One region of the Desulfosporosinus paludis genome, then DNA from elsewhere that is predicted to be linked to it. Evidence: riboswitches for the same ligand, from Rfam matches in the RefSeq annotation. Region 1 holds a riboswitch; each other region holds the start of a gene.
What was found. Region 1 has a riboswitch for cobalamin ahead of VZF35_RS25380 (AIR synthase related protein). Riboswitches for the same ligand answer to the same signal wherever they lie in the genome.
Positions count from the first base shown of each region.

Region 2: it holds a riboswitch for cobalamin, as region 1 does, so the genes downstream of both, VZF35_RS17960 (energy-coupling factor ABC transporter permease) here and VZF35_RS25380 (AIR synthase related protein) in region 1, are expected to answer to the same signal.
Region 3: it holds a riboswitch for cobalamin, as region 1 does, so the genes downstream of both, thiC (phosphomethylpyrimidine synthase ThiC) here and VZF35_RS25380 (AIR synthase related protein) in region 1, are expected to answer to the same signal.
Region 4: it holds a riboswitch for cobalamin, as region 1 does, so the genes downstream of both, VZF35_RS04310 (energy-coupling factor ABC transporter permease) here and VZF35_RS25380 (AIR synthase related protein) in region 1, are expected to answer to the same signal.

Region 1 covers NZ_CP144211.1:5,124,763-5,129,263, reverse strand. The annotation lists gene VZF35_RS25390 (ABC transporter ATP-binding protein) at 1-1,429, opposite strand, end outside; gene VZF35_RS25385 (ECF transporter S component) at 1,457-1,972, opposite strand; gene VZF35_RS25380 (AIR synthase related protein) at 2,045-2,794, opposite strand; cobalamin riboswitch at 2,880-3,055, opposite strand; gene VZF35_RS25375 (flavodoxin family protein) at 3,143-3,961, opposite strand; gene VZF35_RS25370 (DUF1540 domain-containing protein) at 4,156-4,329, shown strand.
Region 2 covers NZ_CP144211.1:3,611,236-3,615,736, reverse strand. The annotation lists gene VZF35_RS17975 (energy-coupling factor ABC transporter ATP-binding protein) at 1-820, opposite strand, end outside; gene cbiQ (cobalt ECF transporter T component CbiQ) at 839-1,618, opposite strand; gene VZF35_RS17965 (hypothetical protein) at 1,621-1,965, opposite strand; gene VZF35_RS17960 (energy-coupling factor ABC transporter permease) at 1,952-2,647, opposite strand; cobalamin riboswitch at 2,803-2,992, opposite strand; gene VZF35_RS17955 (hypothetical protein) at 3,349-3,609, shown strand; gene VZF35_RS17950 (hypothetical protein) at 3,626-3,886, shown strand; gene VZF35_RS17945 (hypothetical protein) at 3,926-4,066, opposite strand.
Region 3 covers NZ_CP144211.1:1,143,804-1,148,304, forward strand. The annotation lists gene bzaB (B12 lower ligand biosynthesis ThiC-like protein BzaB) at 1-797, opposite strand, end outside; gene thiC (phosphomethylpyrimidine synthase ThiC) at 817-2,115, opposite strand; cobalamin riboswitch at 2,272-2,463, opposite strand; partial or broken gene VZF35_RS05805 (amidophosphoribosyltransferase) at 2,482-3,492, opposite strand; cobalamin riboswitch at 3,610-3,783, opposite strand; gene VZF35_RS05810 (hypothetical protein) at 4,130-4,333, opposite strand.
Region 4 covers NZ_CP144211.1:819,723-824,223, reverse strand. The annotation lists gene VZF35_RS04335 (hypothetical protein) at 49-345, opposite strand; gene VZF35_RS04330 (hypothetical protein) at 465-623, opposite strand; gene rd (rubredoxin) at 944-1,108, shown strand; gene VZF35_RS04320 (desulfoferrodoxin) at 1,178-1,561, shown strand; gene rbr (rubrerythrin) at 1,578-2,114, shown strand; cobalamin riboswitch at 2,442-2,631, shown strand; gene VZF35_RS04310 (energy-coupling factor ABC transporter permease) at 2,793-3,491, shown strand; gene VZF35_RS04305 (hypothetical protein) at 3,475-3,804, shown strand; gene cbiQ (cobalt ECF transporter T component CbiQ) at 3,825-4,501, shown strand, end outside.

The sequences.
Region 1 (4,501 bases):
TCAGAATTTGAGGTTTCAATACCAGGATTGAAGCCACGGCGATCATCTGCCGCTCCCCTTTTCCTAAAGTGAAGGGGTGAACATTACGATATTGCTCCAAACCGGTATCTTCAAGAACTTGGTTAATCCGTTTTCGGACTTCAGGACCTCTAAAACCTGCATTTTTCAAACCATATTCCAGCTCTTTCTCAACGGTGGCAGAAAAAATCTGGTGATCTGGGTTCTGAAATACATAGCCAACGGTTCTGGCTAAATGAGACGTATCATACTGCTTCGTATTCATACCTCGAATAATGACGTCTCCCCGTGTTGGTTTCAAGAGTCCATTCAAATGTCTGACTAACGTGGTTTTGCCGGCACCGTTTTGTCCAATTAGGGCCACAAACTCGCCGCTCTCTATCGTTAGGTTTATGCTCCGCAAAGCAGGCTGATTTGAGTTATATTGATAAAAAAGATCGTTAATCTGCACAGCTCTTTCTCCCTGAGAGGAGCTTAATTCTTTTTTCCGTAACGGTAGGAGTGGGTTACTTTTGTGCTGACCATGGTTGGAGAGCAAGGTCCTGATTAAGTGTTCCGCAGACGGTAGGTCTAAAGGGATAGCGTCGATTGAAATCCATCCTTTTTCATAGAGGTTCCAGCCCATAAGACTGACGGGTAAGGGTTTAATTCCATACTGTTGCAGGAGAGGAACATTGCGAAAAAGTTGAACAGGTTCACCACGCCAAATTATTTCTCCTTGATTGATTACGACGACCTCATCTGCCGTTTTGAGCACATCTTCGCTGGAATGTTCGACCAACATAATGGTTAAATCCTTCTTCCTGCGCAAGTCATCTAAGGTCGTGAAAATTTCTGATCGACCTATTGGATCGAGTTCCGAGGTCGGTTCATCGAGCACTAAGATTTCAGGTTCCATCGCCAGGACTCCAGCAATCGCCAAACGTTGTTTCTCCCCACCGGATAACTCTTCTGTCAATCGTTGATTATAGCCTTGAAGTCTTACTTTCTCTAAAGTACCATTAACTCTCTGTTGGATCTCTTCTAAAGGTACTGAAATGTTACGGGGGCCAAAAGCGGTGTCTTCCTCCACCGTTCGACCAATAAGCTGACTCTCCGGGTCCTGGAGGACGAGCCCCAAAAATTTGGACATCAATTGTACAGGAGTCTTCCTTACATCCTGACCGGCCACGACCACTTGACCTGTCAGCTTACCTTCAAGAAGTTGTGGAATCAGCCCGTTAAGACACAAACTAAGGGTCGTTTTTCCTGCTCCGGTTTCTCCCATTAAAACGATGAACTTTCCCTTTTCCACGGTTAAGGATATGGTTTTTAAACTTGCTTCTACAGCGTTTGGATAATAATATGAGACATTCGTAAGTTCAATGGCATTCTTATTTTCTAAGTCTTTGTCAGCTCTTTCAATTCCCACGGTTTCTAAGGTTTCCTCCTTATGAGTTTAAATTAAGCGGCTTCCCTTAATGGCTTTATAAGCAATCGCGGAAACAATGACATTAAGTGCTGATCCGACGACGAGAAAAGGCAGTACTCCCAGAGCGCCCCCCATTCCCATGATGGGAACCATGGCAAAAGAAGATACAACCCCATTGAGGATGATACCTACGATGACTGCCGGTATAAGACCCAGCGTTTTGTTTACCCAGCGATAGGCCAAAGCCCATAAAGCCATCTGGAAAGCAATATAAAGATGGACAGGAATAGTTAAAGGGAATCCGACCACCGCCGATGTTAACAAATGCCCAAAGGAAATAACAACCGCACCTTCAATGCCTCCAAAGGCTAAGGCACTGAAAAATCCTGGAGCTGAATCCATGCCAATTGTTCCGACAGGACTTGGAATTTTAATCAATGCACCTACAGCACTTAAGGCAATGAAAATGGCCATGATGGAAAGTCTTTTGACATTCCAAGCAGAAAGTTTAACTTCCTTAGATTCGGTGTTAATTTGACTCATAAGTTTACTCCTCCTTAAATTAAGTGGTCGTTTCAGTAGAAATAAGTAAGTGATGCTCTTTAATAAAAGTGGTTAGACTAGCGTTCCAATCTTATGAATAGGTAGTTGTTTAAGATCTGAAAAAACAAGATTTGTAACCGGGCGAGGCGACGAAATGATTAGGCAGGTAGAAGGTCCGGCCGATTTGTCCATATTTAAGCTACAAGACGGGTAGAACAACAGCCGGCTATGGCTATTTAAGGCAAGCTGCTCTGCCTCCGTGCGGATTCCTCTCGATCCAACGGGTATCATGTCATGAATTTCTGAGATTCCTAAAAGCTTATTCAGATGCTTTATCTGGATAATTTCAGGATCCTCAGGGTTACTGGCTTCAGGGCCAACTTTGGGCAGACCTAAACAAAAGACGTCATCTCCAGGTTGGGAAGTTCCAAGCCGCAATTGATGTTTCATTACTATTCCTACGACACTGATACCGAGTGCAGTTTCTTGTGTCACCATGTTCTTTTCTGTGCTGATGGCTAAAGGGAGTGCCAGACCGGCGGATATCAGCTCTTCCTTCACCCCCTTTAATAATTCTTCACCTGTCGGGTATGGTTCATTAGAAATCGCCACGGTCATGACCTTAGGCGTCGCTCCCACGGCTAAAATTTCCAATAAGGCTACTCGTGCCGTCAGCCTCCCTGTGATGGACCAGGCAACCTGAACTATGTCAAAACTTTTTAGGCCAATCGCCCCGCAGGAATCACAAGAAGCTACAAGATATTGTTCTGGGTTTATCGAAACTACTTCGATATCCCGCCCCTGATATCCCAATGTTTCCACCCCCTTTCCTATAAAAAACAAAAGTTCACAATCAATTTTCTATCCTTTATGAATAAGAAAATTGACCATGAACTTTACCTTGATCCAGGTCACTTACATTATAGGCAGGTCTCCTGACTTAGAATCAGCAACTTATACCCCTTCCCGGTTTCCCAGTGGTTAATGTACAAGTCTCCTCTTTTACAGTGGTGGGTCCGTCCGGGATTTTCACCCAGTTCCCTATTCTCCCCATTTAAGGGCACCTATAAAAATAATTATTGAATTAATCGTATTTTAATCCATGAAGGACTAGATTACAAGACTTTTTTGAATCTTCTTCCGCGTCGTGACTAGTGTATTTCAGTGTACCTAACCTTTGTAGCGATTTCGTATAACCGCCAGCTCTTTACGGCGTTTACCAAACTCTCGAACTTGATCGTTCAACCAGACCTGAAAATGTTCTTTCAAATCACTTTTGTTAAAGCGACTGGCTTTAGGACCAAACTCCCAATGCAAATTCGTTCCGTTGTCCAATGAACGAATCTCCGCTTCCTGACCGCAAAACGGGCAGACAGCATGATTAGGTCTGGGGAACTTCCAGAGGTCGGACCAACAGGTAGGACATTGACCGGCTTCTAATGGGCGAGGTTCACCGAATAACGAGTTTCCAAGAGCTTGTATTCGTTCCTTCACTTCTGACTGTAATAAAGCCTCACCGGGCAGGGCGCCAATAAACATATGGGCATCTTTAACCTCCAGACCCAGAAATCGAGCATTGGCGATTAAAGCAGATAGGGTATACCCTTCCCAACCTTTGATTCCTGCAGTACCAATGATCACACAAGGTTTTCCCCAGATTTCATCGATATGTTGTGCAAGGGCGATAATCCTATCACCTAACAGTTTGGTTATCCCAGCAGGGCCTAAGGCGTAGCATGGAGCTGATAAAATGATTCCATCAGCTTCTTTTATTCTTTCGAATACTGAATATAAATCATCGATAAGAGGACATGGTTGATCTGGGACTAAACAGGCATAACACGCTTTGCAGGGCCGAAGGTTTAATTCTGGCAGCTTGAGAAGATCAAGTTTTACTTCTTCTCCAATTGAGGCAGCCGTTTCTTTAATTAAGATTTCGCCATTGGCCAATTTCCTTTGCGAAGCAACTATTCCTAAGATCTTTTTCATGATATCTCTCCTTCTAGTCTATAGTTCGCGCAACTTATAATAATTCAAAAAGTTTTTTGTTAGGTATAATGCTTTAAAGTAAAACGTTATACCATTATTATATCATTCACTCCTCTATGTAAATATATGGATTTATAAAATCTAACGATCTGGAGATTATAATAGAGAATTTTAATTTAAGGAGGAATTTTAATATGTCTGGACAAGCTAAGAAAATGCCTCAGCCTAATGGTGGAATTAAATGTCTTGTTAACACCTGTCATTACTATGGTACAGGGGATCATTGTCATGCGGATAAGATCGAAGTTCAATCCCCTAATGCCCAAAGCACTGAGATGACAGACTGCGCAACGTTTCTTCCAGAGTAATTCAAAATTAACTTTTTCAACAGAATTTTTGAATTATAAGTATAAGGCTTGCTCGAAAAGACAAGCCTTATACTTTTGCATTTTTTCCTGCCTGTAACATTTGGGTCAGTATTTGCGTATTAAGGGTGGAGAGGTTACCTTTTACCTGAAATACCAGATGTACTTTGGCAAA
Region 2 (4,501 bases), 1.5 Mb from region 1:
CTATTTCAAAAAGATTTTTGGCTTGGCCAATAGTTAAGGGCAGGTTGTCTATATTTAAAAAACCATCCCGTGCGAGAAGTTCCGCCAAATGCGCTACCCTAGGTAAGCGCAAATCGATCTTACGAATTACCTCTTTATGTTTAAAAACCTCTGCTGTAGTGCCTCCCGAGACAATTTCCCCTTTGCTTAAAAGATACACTCTGTCAGCCAGCAAGGGGACAATATCAACATCATGGGTAGCAAAGATTAGGGTAATACCAAGATCACGGTTAATGGTATTGAGTAACCTAATAAGTTTACTAACACCACGTGGGTCCAGAGCAGCAGTAGGTTCGTCCAAAACCAAAACTTCGGGTTTCATAGCCAGTACGCTAGCCAGAGCAATTCGCTTTTTCTCACCTCCGCTTAAATTATGAGGACTTTTAGCCTCGTAACCCTGCATGCCCACAACTTCTAAAGCCCAGGCTATCGCATCTTCTAAAGCTTGACCGAAAATACGCATGTTCATCAGGCCATAGGCAATTTCCTGACGAACCGACGAATTGAAAAGTTGGTCATCAGGGTCCTGAAAAACCATACCAATGCTACGGCGAATTTCCGGTAAATTTTCTTTTTGTACAGGTAGGTTTTTTACCGTAACCGTCCCGGAGGTTGCTTGTAATAGACCATTAAAAAGTTGGAAAAGAGTTGATTTTCCTGCTCCATTCGGTCCCAGAATGGCAATTCTTTCGCCCTTCGATATATTCAGGTTGACATTCTTAAGTGCCTGGTGACCGTCATTGTAAGTATAGCTAACTCCCGAAACCTTGATAAGTTCCATGTCTGTTCCTTTCTTCTACTAAATTATTATGTTTAAAATCACTAGGAGTACCAATAAGGCGAGACCAAGCAAGCCAATCTGCCAATCAGTTGCGGATAAAGGTACAGTAAAAAAGTCAGCACCGGTACTATCTTCATTGTATCCTCTGGAAAGCATTGCTTTATAAATTCTAATACTACGATCCAATGAATTCGTTAAGACATAACCTGCCACCTTACCGATATCCCGGGCCTGATGCAGCCATGAGCTACTGTCGCCCATTCGGCTCAGCTGTGCTCGTCTCATGTTATGACTGGTTTCAGTCAAAATAAAAACATAGCGATACATCATGGCGGCAAGATCAATCATCAGATTAGGAACTTTACATAGGCGTAGGGTTTCTAGAATCTCGATCATGGGAGTGCTAAAAGAGAGAATACTACCTAACGTTACAGCAGCCATAATACGAAGTACTATAAGAAAACCTAACGTTAAGCCTTCCTGGTAGGCAGTGAGTCTAAACGGCCCAAGGGAAATAACCAATAAAGCATGACTGCCATTCGTAAAGATTAGGCTGAGGAATACCAACCAAGCTACCCCGAAAGGGATATATAGGCGGATGAACAGGTGCCGCCACGGCAGGCTCATAGTACGGAAAGAAGCCAGGGTGACCAGCCAGAGGCCGGCCACCAAATACCAATGATTGAGAAGAGTTGAGACAATGATGGCACTCAGAAATAATACGGTTTTTACCCGGCCATCCCAACGATGCAACGGACTATCAGCGGCGGTAATTTTGTCCAAGACAGCCAATTCCATAGTCATTCCACCTCTAAGGATTGTTCTTCATTCGTTGGTTTGCCGAAAAGCTTTTCCCAATGGTGACCAACGATTAAGCCAGCAAAGAAGTTGGCAACGGAAAAGGCTCCTACTTGGGCATCACCCGGTAATTCTGCGAAGGGATGATGTTCCCCTTGGGTTACCTTTGTGGCTAGATTGTTTACCAAGTCATCGGTACCACCAGCCTCCATGTCATGACTCGCCATATATTTGCCCGCCCCGAAAATGAAAAGCAATAGGACGAACATTACGGATAGCATGATTTTAGTAAATGAATCGAACCATTGAATTTGCTGGTTTGATGTCTGTTCTTTAGTGATTGACATTTAGTTTTACCTCCTGGTTGGATTTTTGGCGAAGTTTAATCCCAGGCAGCAAATCCGGTCGACGATTAACCATGACTTGAAGAACTGCTGCGGTAAAGACAGCTTCAGCTATGGCTAGAGGCAATTGGGTGGGGCCATAACCCATAAAAAAGATCATCCATTGTTTAAGCAAAGGAACATGACCGTGTAAACTAAGGGCAAGCTCAAAAGAACTCGTTAAATAGGTCAATATGTCACCAACGAAACCCGCTACCCCAGCGGCCAACCAGAGAGGACTTCGTAGGGAACGTAAAATCTTCCAACTTAAGTAACCAGAAATACCTCCCACAATTCCCATGGAAAAGGTGTTAGCACCAATGGTTGTGATACCACCATGGCCCAAAAAGATAGCCTGAAAAAAGAGAACAATAGCGGAAATTACGGCAGTTGCTAAAGGGCCGACAATAATTGCAGCTAGAGGGGTACCACAAGGATGGGAACAAGAACCTGTCACTGGCACTGGCAAGTGCATCGCCGAAATAACAAATACCGCCACACCAGTCATAGCCAAGAAAGGTTTATAGGATAAGTTTTCTTTGACCTTCTTTTTAATTTCTCTTATGCCTGGGATAATAAATGCGGTAGTGACAGCGTACCATGAACCCCAAGCTAAGGGAGATAAAATACCATCTTCAATATGCATTGCAAAAAACCTCCAATTAATTAACGATCTCGAAGTAAGAAATTATGAGAAGGACAATAAAAAAACCCTTCACCAACAGAAGGGTTAAAAGTTCAACCAGTATCAGGTAAGATTACCAAAAACACAAGTATACACCTCCCTAACATCCCGTAGGTAGTTTCGACTTCGGTATGAGCAGGTCTCCTGGCTCAAGATCATCATCAACTCACGTCTTCCCGGATAAATCCCAGTGACACTATGCGAGTTAACTCCCTTTTACAGTGGCGGGTACCGCGTCAGCTTCTACTGACTTCCCTTTTCAATTCCTTCCCTCAGGAAAGAATCACTCATCCCTTGATATTTAATTATTTTTAATTGTAACACAACTCAAGATAGTCTGTCTAGATTATTCGAAGTCCAAAATCCTCCGTGTATGGTAACTGATTTAATCTATACGTTTGCTGGTGGTGACACTCCGCTGGTACTACCCCTTATTGCACTTTTTTACATGAATCGTTGCCCAACGTGGGATTACTTTCCTGATGGAACCAAACTTCCACTTCCAGATGGGCATCAATTATCAAAACATGTCGGTTGCCTTACGATTTTCGATAACTCCTTGATCGGGAACCCAATTCATTCGAGTTCACCCCCCTCTCCTCTTGCACTGGATTTAGCAACAAAGCAACACTTTGCAAAATGTAACCTAGGAGGACTCAACAATGGATGACTACATTTTTCGGCGAGAACTTGATTTACAAACGAACCTACCTGAAATGATCGATCATATAAAAAACGATCGTCCATTCCGCAAAATGGACATGACTAAAAAGAAGGAATTGTTCGATGAGTATTACACCTTCGTCAAGAACAGTTTTCTTTCAGAAGGCCCTTCAGAAGAAGAAAAAATCAGCATCCAAAATGCCGCAATGGAAGAAATGTTAGAACGTGCTCGGCAGGAAATGAGAAAAACCATGCATTAAGAGGAGGTCTATAGACATGGATGAAGACACTTTCTGGCGGGAGTTTTATTTTGCAACAGACTTTCCAGAGATGATTGCCGAAATAAAAGCTTCTCGCCAGTTCAGGAAGAAGACTTTAAAAGAGAAATATGAACTGTACGATAGCATATATAAAATGGTCAAAAAATTTTATCTTTCAGGCTATGTCTCGGAGGAAGAACAAGAAAAGATAAACGATGCTGCGTTACAACAAATTATGGAACATGGCTTAGAGGAATTGGAAATGACTTTCCAGTAAAGAAAAAAGCAACCTTAGATTGAGGCCACTTTACACTATTTAGATTAATTCATCCAACCAATGATAATACTCATTTTCTGATTGTCCTATGCTAAACTTATTTCTTGCATCCATTAATTCAGCGTTAATTTCACATTTATCGGCATCACGAAGTAGCATTATTCGAATTGGTGCATCCACTGATTATACCCCCTGTTGTTTTATAAGCACGTATCTAATAATTGAAAAACCAGTATCACTTATCTTTCAACACGTTTTTTAAATATTCTTCCCTGTGTGACAATTTTTCACAAATATTGAGGTCCAGAAAGTGAGTTTAAAATGTACCCTATTATCTCAAGTTCTGGCCCTCTGTTCTTACATTGAAGGCTGTAATATGATTAGTTATTGATCCTAGCGCGTACACAAGCTTGACTTCAGCAGGCGATCATAATTATTACGGTAATTGATAAATAACAACGCCCCACCCAGCAAGCAATACTTACTGGGTGGGGCATTAAAGTTAAGTGAGTTGTTTGAAGTTCAATCAGGTCAGTTTTAAATGCAATGCTCAATTAACCCGTTTTTATGTGCATAGAGGGGTAGAGCTTGTACTCGTTCTAATACATGTTCAAT
Region 3 (4,501 bases), 1.4 Mb from region 1:
CCTTCCACCATGACCTGAACACCAGCCTCCTGTGCTCTCCTGGTAAGCTCCCCCTGAATAATCATGCCTTGAAGCTGCGCACCATCCAACGAATCAGCAATGCTGCCGGGACGGATGGCATCGCCCAGACTTAGGGTAACGTCATAAGCCTTTAATATTTCCAGCACGCGGTCAAATTTTTCATACAGAGGATTTTCTTTCTGATTGTGCAGCATCCATCCAGTGAGGAAAGCACCGCCCCGGCTGACCACGTCAGTTACCCGTCCTGTAACCTGCATTCTTTTGATGACGTCCATATTCAGAGCACAATGAATCGCCATAAAATCCAGACCATCGGCCGCTTGTCTTTCAATGACCTCAAAAATATCTTCTTCTCTCATGTTGACAACACTGCCGTATTTTTCAATCGCTTCGATGCCTGCCTGGTAAATCATTGTGCTGCCTACAGCAACATGAGCCAGGGACAAGGACTGTTTTCTCATGCCATCAATATCTTTTCCCGTACTTAAATCCATAAAACTATCGCAGCCAGCTTCTTCCGCAATCGCCAGCTTTCGGGCTTCCATTTCCATGTCATCACGATCACTGGAGGTGCCGATCAGGGCATTAACCTTAATCCTCAAACCTTCCCCGATCCCACAGTATTTAAATTCCTTCCGTTTTCTGTTTCTGGGAATGACAATTCTCCCTTCTGCAACTCCCTGCCGGATAAACTCTACATCAAGATTCTCATCAGCTGCCACCGCTTCCATTTCCTCGGTGATGATTCCTGAACGTGCTTTTAAAACCTGTGTCATCTTATCCACCTTTCCCTTCTTAACAACTATGCTTTGATGTGTTCAGATACTTAGCGACAATTTCCATGGCACAGTACTTCCCGCACATGGCACAAGCCGTGGATTCCCCACTATTTCGGGTTTTCCTGATCTCTTTTGCTCTCTGCGGATCAAGGGCCAATTCCAGTTGTCTTTTCCAGTCCAGGTTCTTCCGGGCCATAGACATTTCCAAATCCCATTGATGGGCTTCTTTCATCCCTTTGGCCAGGTCGCCGGCATGTGCAGCGATACGGGCGGCTATGACTCCCTCGTGCACCTGATCAACGCTGGGTACGCCAATATGTTCAGCCGGGGTAACATAACAAAGAAATTCCGCACCGGCCCAGGCACTGAGGGCTCCCCCGATAGCAGCATTAATATGGTCATAACCGGCGGCAATATCCGTTAGCAATGGCCCAAAAACAAAATATGGGGCTCCCTTACAAAGGCTCTTTTGCAAAGTGACAGTCGCCTTCACATGATCTAGAGGCATATGTCCAGGTCCCTTAATCATGATTTGAACCCCCGCCTCCCGAGCCCGCCTGACCAGTTCTCCCAAGATAACCAGTTCCTGAACCTGCGCTCCGTCCAAAGAATCAGCCACACAACCCGGCCTCATCCCGTCAGCCAGGCTGAGAGTAACATGATATTTCCTGGCAATTTCCAATACCCGATCATATTGTTCATAAAGGGGGTTTTCACATTGATTGGCGATCATCCAGCCGATTAAGTGAACACCTCCGTAACTTACCAAAGAGTCAATACGGCCTTCTCTCTTTGCTCGTTCCACAACATCCATGGTCGTTGCGCAGTGTAAGGCTAGGAAGTCAACACCATCTGCCGCATGCCGTTCAATGACTTCAAACATTTCCTCAGCTTCCATTTTCACGCTCGAACCGTACTTTTCCCCAGCTTCAGCGATTGCCTGATAAACTGGCAGTGTTCCAACCGGAACGGAAACAGAATTTAATGTTTCTTTACGCATTGTATCAATATCACCGCTGACGCTTAGATCCATCAGAGCATCCGTACCTGCTGCCAATGCTGTTTTGATCTTTTCAACTTCTTCACTAATTGTAGCTTCACTACCGTAAAGACCAATACTGGCACTGACCTTTGTCCGCAACCCATATCCTATCCCAACAGGAATAATAGTCTTATGGTGAATATTACAAGGAATTACTATTGTACCAGCAGCAACTCCCTGCCTGATAAATTCTGGTGAGACTTTCTCACGGGCCGCCACCTGCTCCATTTCGGTAGTAATTGTTCCTTCCAACGCGCTCGTTAATAAACTCATCATTAATCCTCCTCGTAACTTTTTATAGAGTAAAAATTTTAAACACATATGTCTATGTCTGCATACCTCCCTTTTAAAAATGGTTAATAAAAAAAGTCCACACCTTATTAGATGTGAACATTTCCACCGTTCCCGTCTTGCTGCCTTTATTAGAAAACAGCTCACAACAGTTCAGGCAGGTCTCCTGGCTTCCGGAGTAACGCCCGCGTCTCCCTTCCCGCTTGTTTTTCCTAACGGACAACAAGCGGTGGTTATGAGATGGACTACCGGTTACAGTGGCGGGACCGTCCGGGACTTGCACCCGGTTCCCTATTCTCCCTTGCGGGCACCTGAATGTTATCATATATTTACTTAGAGGCCGCTTTTTCAACCGGTTTCTTGCTTAAAAACCGGAACTGGATAAACCCCGTCAAAACAAGCTGTGCAAAACTCATTAGATTGCTGTAAAACTTGAAGCATTCCTTTTAAGCTGAGGTAATAAAGGCTATCTGCCCCGACATAATGTCTGATTTCTTCAAGAGTTTGATGCGCAGCAACAAGCTCATCAGATGACGGAATATCAATACCATAGTAACAGGGAAATCTTAAGGGGGAGAAGCCACCAAAAAATGCACCTCTTTTGCTCCTGCTTCTCTAAGCATTTGGGCAATATGGCGGCTTGTGGTTCCCCGGACAAGAGAATCGTCCACTATCACTACCCTTTGTCCTTGAATTACATCGTCCACCCGCAACCCCAATTGCACAAGTTTCTGAAGCTAAAATATAACCAAATTCAGACCCTTTCAGTTTTCCTAGGCATAATGGACGCATTCCGTAAGGGTCTCGCAAGCCAATTAGACTGTTTTCTGTCATCATTACCAACGAATATGAACCTGATATTTCATTCAGATAGAGTTCCAGAAGTTTCTTAAGAGGGAGATTCCTGTAATGTGCTATAAAACTCAAAAAAACTTCACTATCTAAGTTGATTGGTCTAGCTACTCTGGTTTGCGCAAACCGCTTTTTTAATTGACATACATTGGTTATGTTCCCATTATGAGCTACAGCGAAACTGCCCTGTTCGCCCTTATATACCAAAGGTTGGGCATTTGCTTCCGAACTATCGCCACTGGTAGAATATCTTACATGTCCTATAGCTACATTTCCCTTTAATGTTTCTATAAGATCTTTACTAAAAACTTCCGTAACCAACCCCATTTTCTTATGTAATTTAATTTCTATCCCGTCTGAAATTGCCATCCCGGCACTTTCCTCTCCCCTATGTTGCAGCGCAATGAGACCATAGTAAGTTTTTAGGGCAACACTATTACCTGGAGCATAAATACCAAAAACACCACACTCGTCACGGGGTTTGTCACGAAATTCCCAAGGGAACATTTTCCTCTCCTCCCTCGAAATTAGTAACTTAATATTATATTAAAACAAAAAACCCGCAACTCATTATGAGCGCGGATTTTTCCATCATCCTCACCTAAACCAACTTAAACGCGAAGTCGATGCTTAGTATTTACAGGCAGGTCTCCTGACTCAGGTTCATAGCTTCCTTGCCCCCTTCCTCCTTACAGAGTGGTCATGGCAATAGCTCCCCTTTACAGTGGCGGGTCCGTCCGGGACTTACACCCGGTTCCCTATTCTCCCTCATTGGGCACCTGTAAAATTCGGTTTAATTATGGCTAATATTACTTAAGAAGATAGAATATGTCAAGTACAATTTTCGATGAAATTTTGTATCAACCACCCGTCAAGTCACCAGTAATCTTTCACCCCTACCACCCACCAACCTTCGAAAGGGGCCTTCTTTTGGAAAGCGGGTGAGATCGACTCATTACTCGACTACGGCTAGGCTTTACCAGAACGAACAGTATCAACTTTTCAATTAGTGTTAGCTTAAGTTTTGCACCACAATGAGGACAAACTGTCGCGGACTGTGCAACTTCTCTTGAGCAAGTCTTACAGGACGTTAATTGATCCATAACCAATTCCACCTTTCTGTTTCCTCACTCCATCAGAATGGTTAATAAATTAATACTTTGACGGTTTGCATTATTCCAAAAAAGATAAGGCAAAACCCAAAGATTCGTTCGCTTCGAATAAGTCGACTTCTATCCATAGGCAACCTTTCATTTAGCCAACCGATATACCATCCTTGGAATGAGAGAAATGAAATCACCAAACCAAATGCAATGAGAAGCATTCTAAAGAATGTTCCTAATTTCACCAATTATCCCTCCCCCAACGTTCACCGTGTGGACGGTAACATTGGATATCTCAACATATCGTACTAATTCCACAATTATACTTTATTTCCTGTGCGCACGTTGTGCGTTTCATATATATTTTTTCAGAAATCATTGCTCCTGCGGTGCGATGTAAGACAACCGACTAA
Region 4 (4,501 bases), 1.1 Mb from region 1:
GCTGCTAATACTCAGAGGTAAGCTATGAGTAAGCTGGAACTAGAATGTTCAATCCATTACGTAATATTGACGTTCTTCAAGGCTGGGCTGAGGAATAACGTGTAGAGTATTGTTTCTCAATTGATGTTGAATAGTGGCTTCGTCCTGATAATTTTTATCAGCCTGTTTATTACTTGGAAAAAGACTATCATCACCTAATTTTGAAACCAGAGTCGCTGTAACTGCGCCAAAGATTAAATGATCCCCAAAACTCAAAAGAGCAGTCAGCGGTTTCTTGCTTTTTCGCATATGTGTTTGAGTACTTAAACTATAAAATCCGAGCCATGTAAATGCTGTGATACCCATACCTTTTAAGATCGCGTAGTCACGACCAGTCTTCTAGAGTAAATATGTAGTACTGACCCCAACGACAGAGGCTAATAAACTATTGGCAATTTTTCCGACGTTCTTTCCGGATGGTTTATTTATGTCCCTTTTTTTACAAAAGGGATTGCTGCCATTTCTTTGTATCTTGAATCCGTTAATCCGAATTTAAACTCAACTTTATTTAGAAGCCTTCCGGGGAGAGCACCCAACATGCCTGCCGCAAAACCAAGCAGAATACTATCGCTTATTTTACGCATCCAACCATCCTCCTTTATAAACCTAAAGATCATTAGGGGTTATGTTCAGTGATTAAAGATTCTTTAATAGAGAGTTCATAAATTCATAGCTTATAGTTTCTTTATAATCTAACCATCTTGGAAAGGTATATGTCTTGAAATTAATACCAAGAAAACCAAGAAGATATTGGATAAACCAAGCTGTCCCTTTTATTGGTCGCAAAATGTCGAATATTCTCGGAAATTTCTACTTGATTTATAATTAAAATAATTATAAAATATGACCAAGCTAAAAACTTATTCAGATCCAAAGGATAGCCTATAAATTAGGAGGAACGAAAATGAAGAAATATCAATGTTCGGTATGTGGATACGTTTACGATCCAACCCTTGGCGATCCGGATTCTGGGATTGCCCCAGGAACTCCATTTGAAGATATCCCAGAAGATTGGGTTTGCCCTACATGCGGTGTTGCTAAAGATCAATTTGAACCCCTTGAAAACTAGGAACAATCAGATTTAAAATTCCAGGATGATTAGTAAGAAGTCTTAATAATGTTTATGGAGGGATTAGAAATGACGAAACTTCGAGAGTTATTTAAATGCAGTGTCTGCGGCAATGTGATCGAGGTTGTTCATCAAGGGGCTTCGGCCTTAGTTTGCTGCAATCAGCCGATGGAAAAGCTTGAAGCTAAAGGGGAAGATACAGGTAAAGAAAAACATGTGCCTGTCATGGAAACTTCGGGTGACGGAATTTTGGTTAAAGTAGGCAGCGTTGAACATCCGATGGAAGAGAAACATTCAATACGATTTATTGAAGTCTTGACCAAAGATCAAGTAGTTCGAGCGGAGCTAGTACCTGGACAAAAGCCTGCTGCAGAGTTTTCAGTCAAGGCGGAGGAAGTTTTAGAAGTTAGAGAGTACTGTAACTTACATGGGCTGTGGAAAATTATCAAGTAACTATGGAGGACTGACAATGAAAGATTTAAAAGGAACTAAGACGGAAAAGAATTTAATGGATGCTTTCGCGGGAGAATCTCAAGCCCGCAACAAATATACCTATTTTTCCTCAGTTGCTAAAAAAGAAGGGTATGAGCAAATTGCGGCTCTTTTCCTAGAAACTGCAGAAAATGAGAAAGAACACGCTAAGATTTGGTTTAAAAAACTCAGCGGAATTTCCAATACCATGGACAATTTGAAAGCAGCCGCAGCAGGAGAATATAGCGAATGGACTGATATGTATCCGAAAATGGCCGCCGATGCCAGAGAAGAAGGATTTGAAGATATCGCCCTATTATTTGAAGGGGTGGCCAGAATAGAGAAAGAACATGAGGAACGTTATAAACGGCTCTTAGAGAATCTGGAACAAGGTAAAGTGTTTAAAAAGGATGGCAAGTTCTATTGGAAATGCAGGAACTGCGGTCATATTCATGAAGGAACTGAGGCACCTGAAGTATGCCCGGTTTGCGCTCATCCTAAAGCTTATTTTGAAGTGCTTGAAAGAAATTACTAATATGAAGGACTTTATGCTGCTAAAATAGCATTACGAAGTATGAAAATGAGCGATTTCAGAGGAGTCTGGATAAAGTCATAACGGTAGAACTTTTGTAAAGGGGTATTGCAAACTACTAGTAAATAGAGAGTAGTTTGGCGATACTCCCTTTATGTTCTCAGAGTATGAAAAACTAGCATAAGTATGGGTTTGTTTTAATAGATATCCTAATTAAGAATCATGTAGAAACTGCTTCCGCTGACTATTATAAAATTCGAAGAATTATAGTTATGGCAATTTTTCAAATTGTTCTGGACAGATTAGATTGTTTATGTTAGCATGAGTGTAAGTTAATAATCGCGAATAAGTGATTCTTTTCTGAGGAATAGAATTGAAAAGGGAAGTCAGTTAAAGCTGACGCGGTGCCCGCCACTGTAATAGGGAGTTAACTTACATAGTGTCACTGGATAATAACCGGGAAGACGTAAGTTAATGATGATCTTGAGCCAGGAGACCTGCTTGTTCCGGAGTCAAACTACCTACGGGATGTTAGGGAGGTGTTTTACTGTGTTCGTGGTAAATTTACCGGAAACTGGTTGAACTTCTAACCCTTCTGTTGGTGAAGGGTTTTTTTATGTTTAATTTGGACGGAAGAGTTCTTTTTTAGTAAATCAACGACATTTTTTGGAGGTTCTTGCTATGCATATTGAAGATGGGATTCTATCGCCTTTAGCATGGAGTTCATGGTATGCCGCGACTACTTTATTTGTAGTTCCTGGCATACGAGAAATTAAGAAGAAAGTCCAGGAAAATTTATCTTACAAACCATTCTTAGCTATGACTGGTGTAGGAGTATTTATTATCTCGTGCATGCATCTGCCTGTGCCAGTCACGGGTTCCTGTTCCCACCCTTGTGGGACACCGTTGGCTGCGATTATCGTTGGGCCTTTAGCTACCGCTGTGATTTCGGCAATTGTACTCTTTTTTCAGGCTATTTTTTTGGGGCATGGCGGCATTACCACAATTGGAGCCAACACCTTTTCCATGGGGATTTGTGGAGGCATTTCCGGGTGGTTAAGCTGGAAATTCTTACGCCGCCTGAAATGCCCTCTCTGGCTTGCGGCTGGAGTGGCCGGCTTTGTAGGAGACATTATTACATATTTGGTCAGCGCTTTTGAACTTGCCCTCAGTCTGCACGGCAATGTTCCATTGGTAAAGCAATGGATGATCTTTTTTATGGGATATGGTCCAACTCAGCTGCCTTTAGCCATTGCTGAAGCTGTCTTTACCGCAGCAGTTCTTCAAGTTATGGTTAATCGCCGGCCTGACTTGCTGCCAGGGATTAAGTTTCGCCAAAAATCAGACCGGGAGGTGAAACCTAATGTCATTGGCAACTAAAAAACAGACATCTAACCAGCAAATTAAATGGTTTGACACTTTTACTAAGGTTATGCTCTCAATAATGTTTGTGATGTTGCTTTTCATTTTTGGTGCCGGTAAGTATATGGCAAGTCATCAGATGGAGGCCGGTGGAACAGACGATTTAGTAAACACTCTAGCCACGGACGTAACCAAAGGACAACATCATCCTTTCGCAGAATTACCGGGTGATGCTCAAGTGGGAGCCTTTTCTGTTGCCAACTTTTTTGCTGGTTTAATCGTCGGTCACCATTGGGAAAAACTTTTCGGTACCCCTAAAAAAGAAGAATAATCCCTAGAGGTGGAATGATCATGGAATTGGCTGTTTTAGATAAAATTGCCGCCGCTGATAGCCCGCTGCATCGTTGGGATGGCCGGGTTAAAACCGTATTATTTTTAAGTGCCATCATTGTCTCAACTCTTCTCACTCATTGGTATCTGGTCGCCGGCCTTTGGCTGGCCGCCCTAGCTTCTTTTCATGCTCTTCAGCAGCCATGGCGGCACTTGGTCATCCGCCTTTCTATCCCCTTTGGGATAGCATGGTTAGTGTTTCTCAGTCTAATCTTCACTAATGGCAGTCATGCATTATTCGTTATTTCTTTCGAATCATTTAGGCTCACCGGCTATCAAGAAGGCTTAGAGTTAGGTTTTCTTATATTACTCCGCATTATGGCGGCAGTGACTTTGGGCAGTGTTCTCTCGTTTAGTACACCCATGATCGAAATTCTGGAAACCTTACGCCTATGTAAAGTTCCTGGTCTAATGGTTGATCTTGCCGCCATGATGTATCGCTATGTTTTCATTTTAACAGAAACAAGCCACAACATGAGGCGGGCACAATTGAGCCGGATGGGTGGCAATAGTTCATGGCTGCGACAAGCGCGAGACATTGGTAAAGTGGCAGGCTATGTTTTAACGAATTCATTAGATCGCAGTATCAGGATTTATAAAGCAATGCTTTCTAGAGGATACAACGAAGATAGTACTGG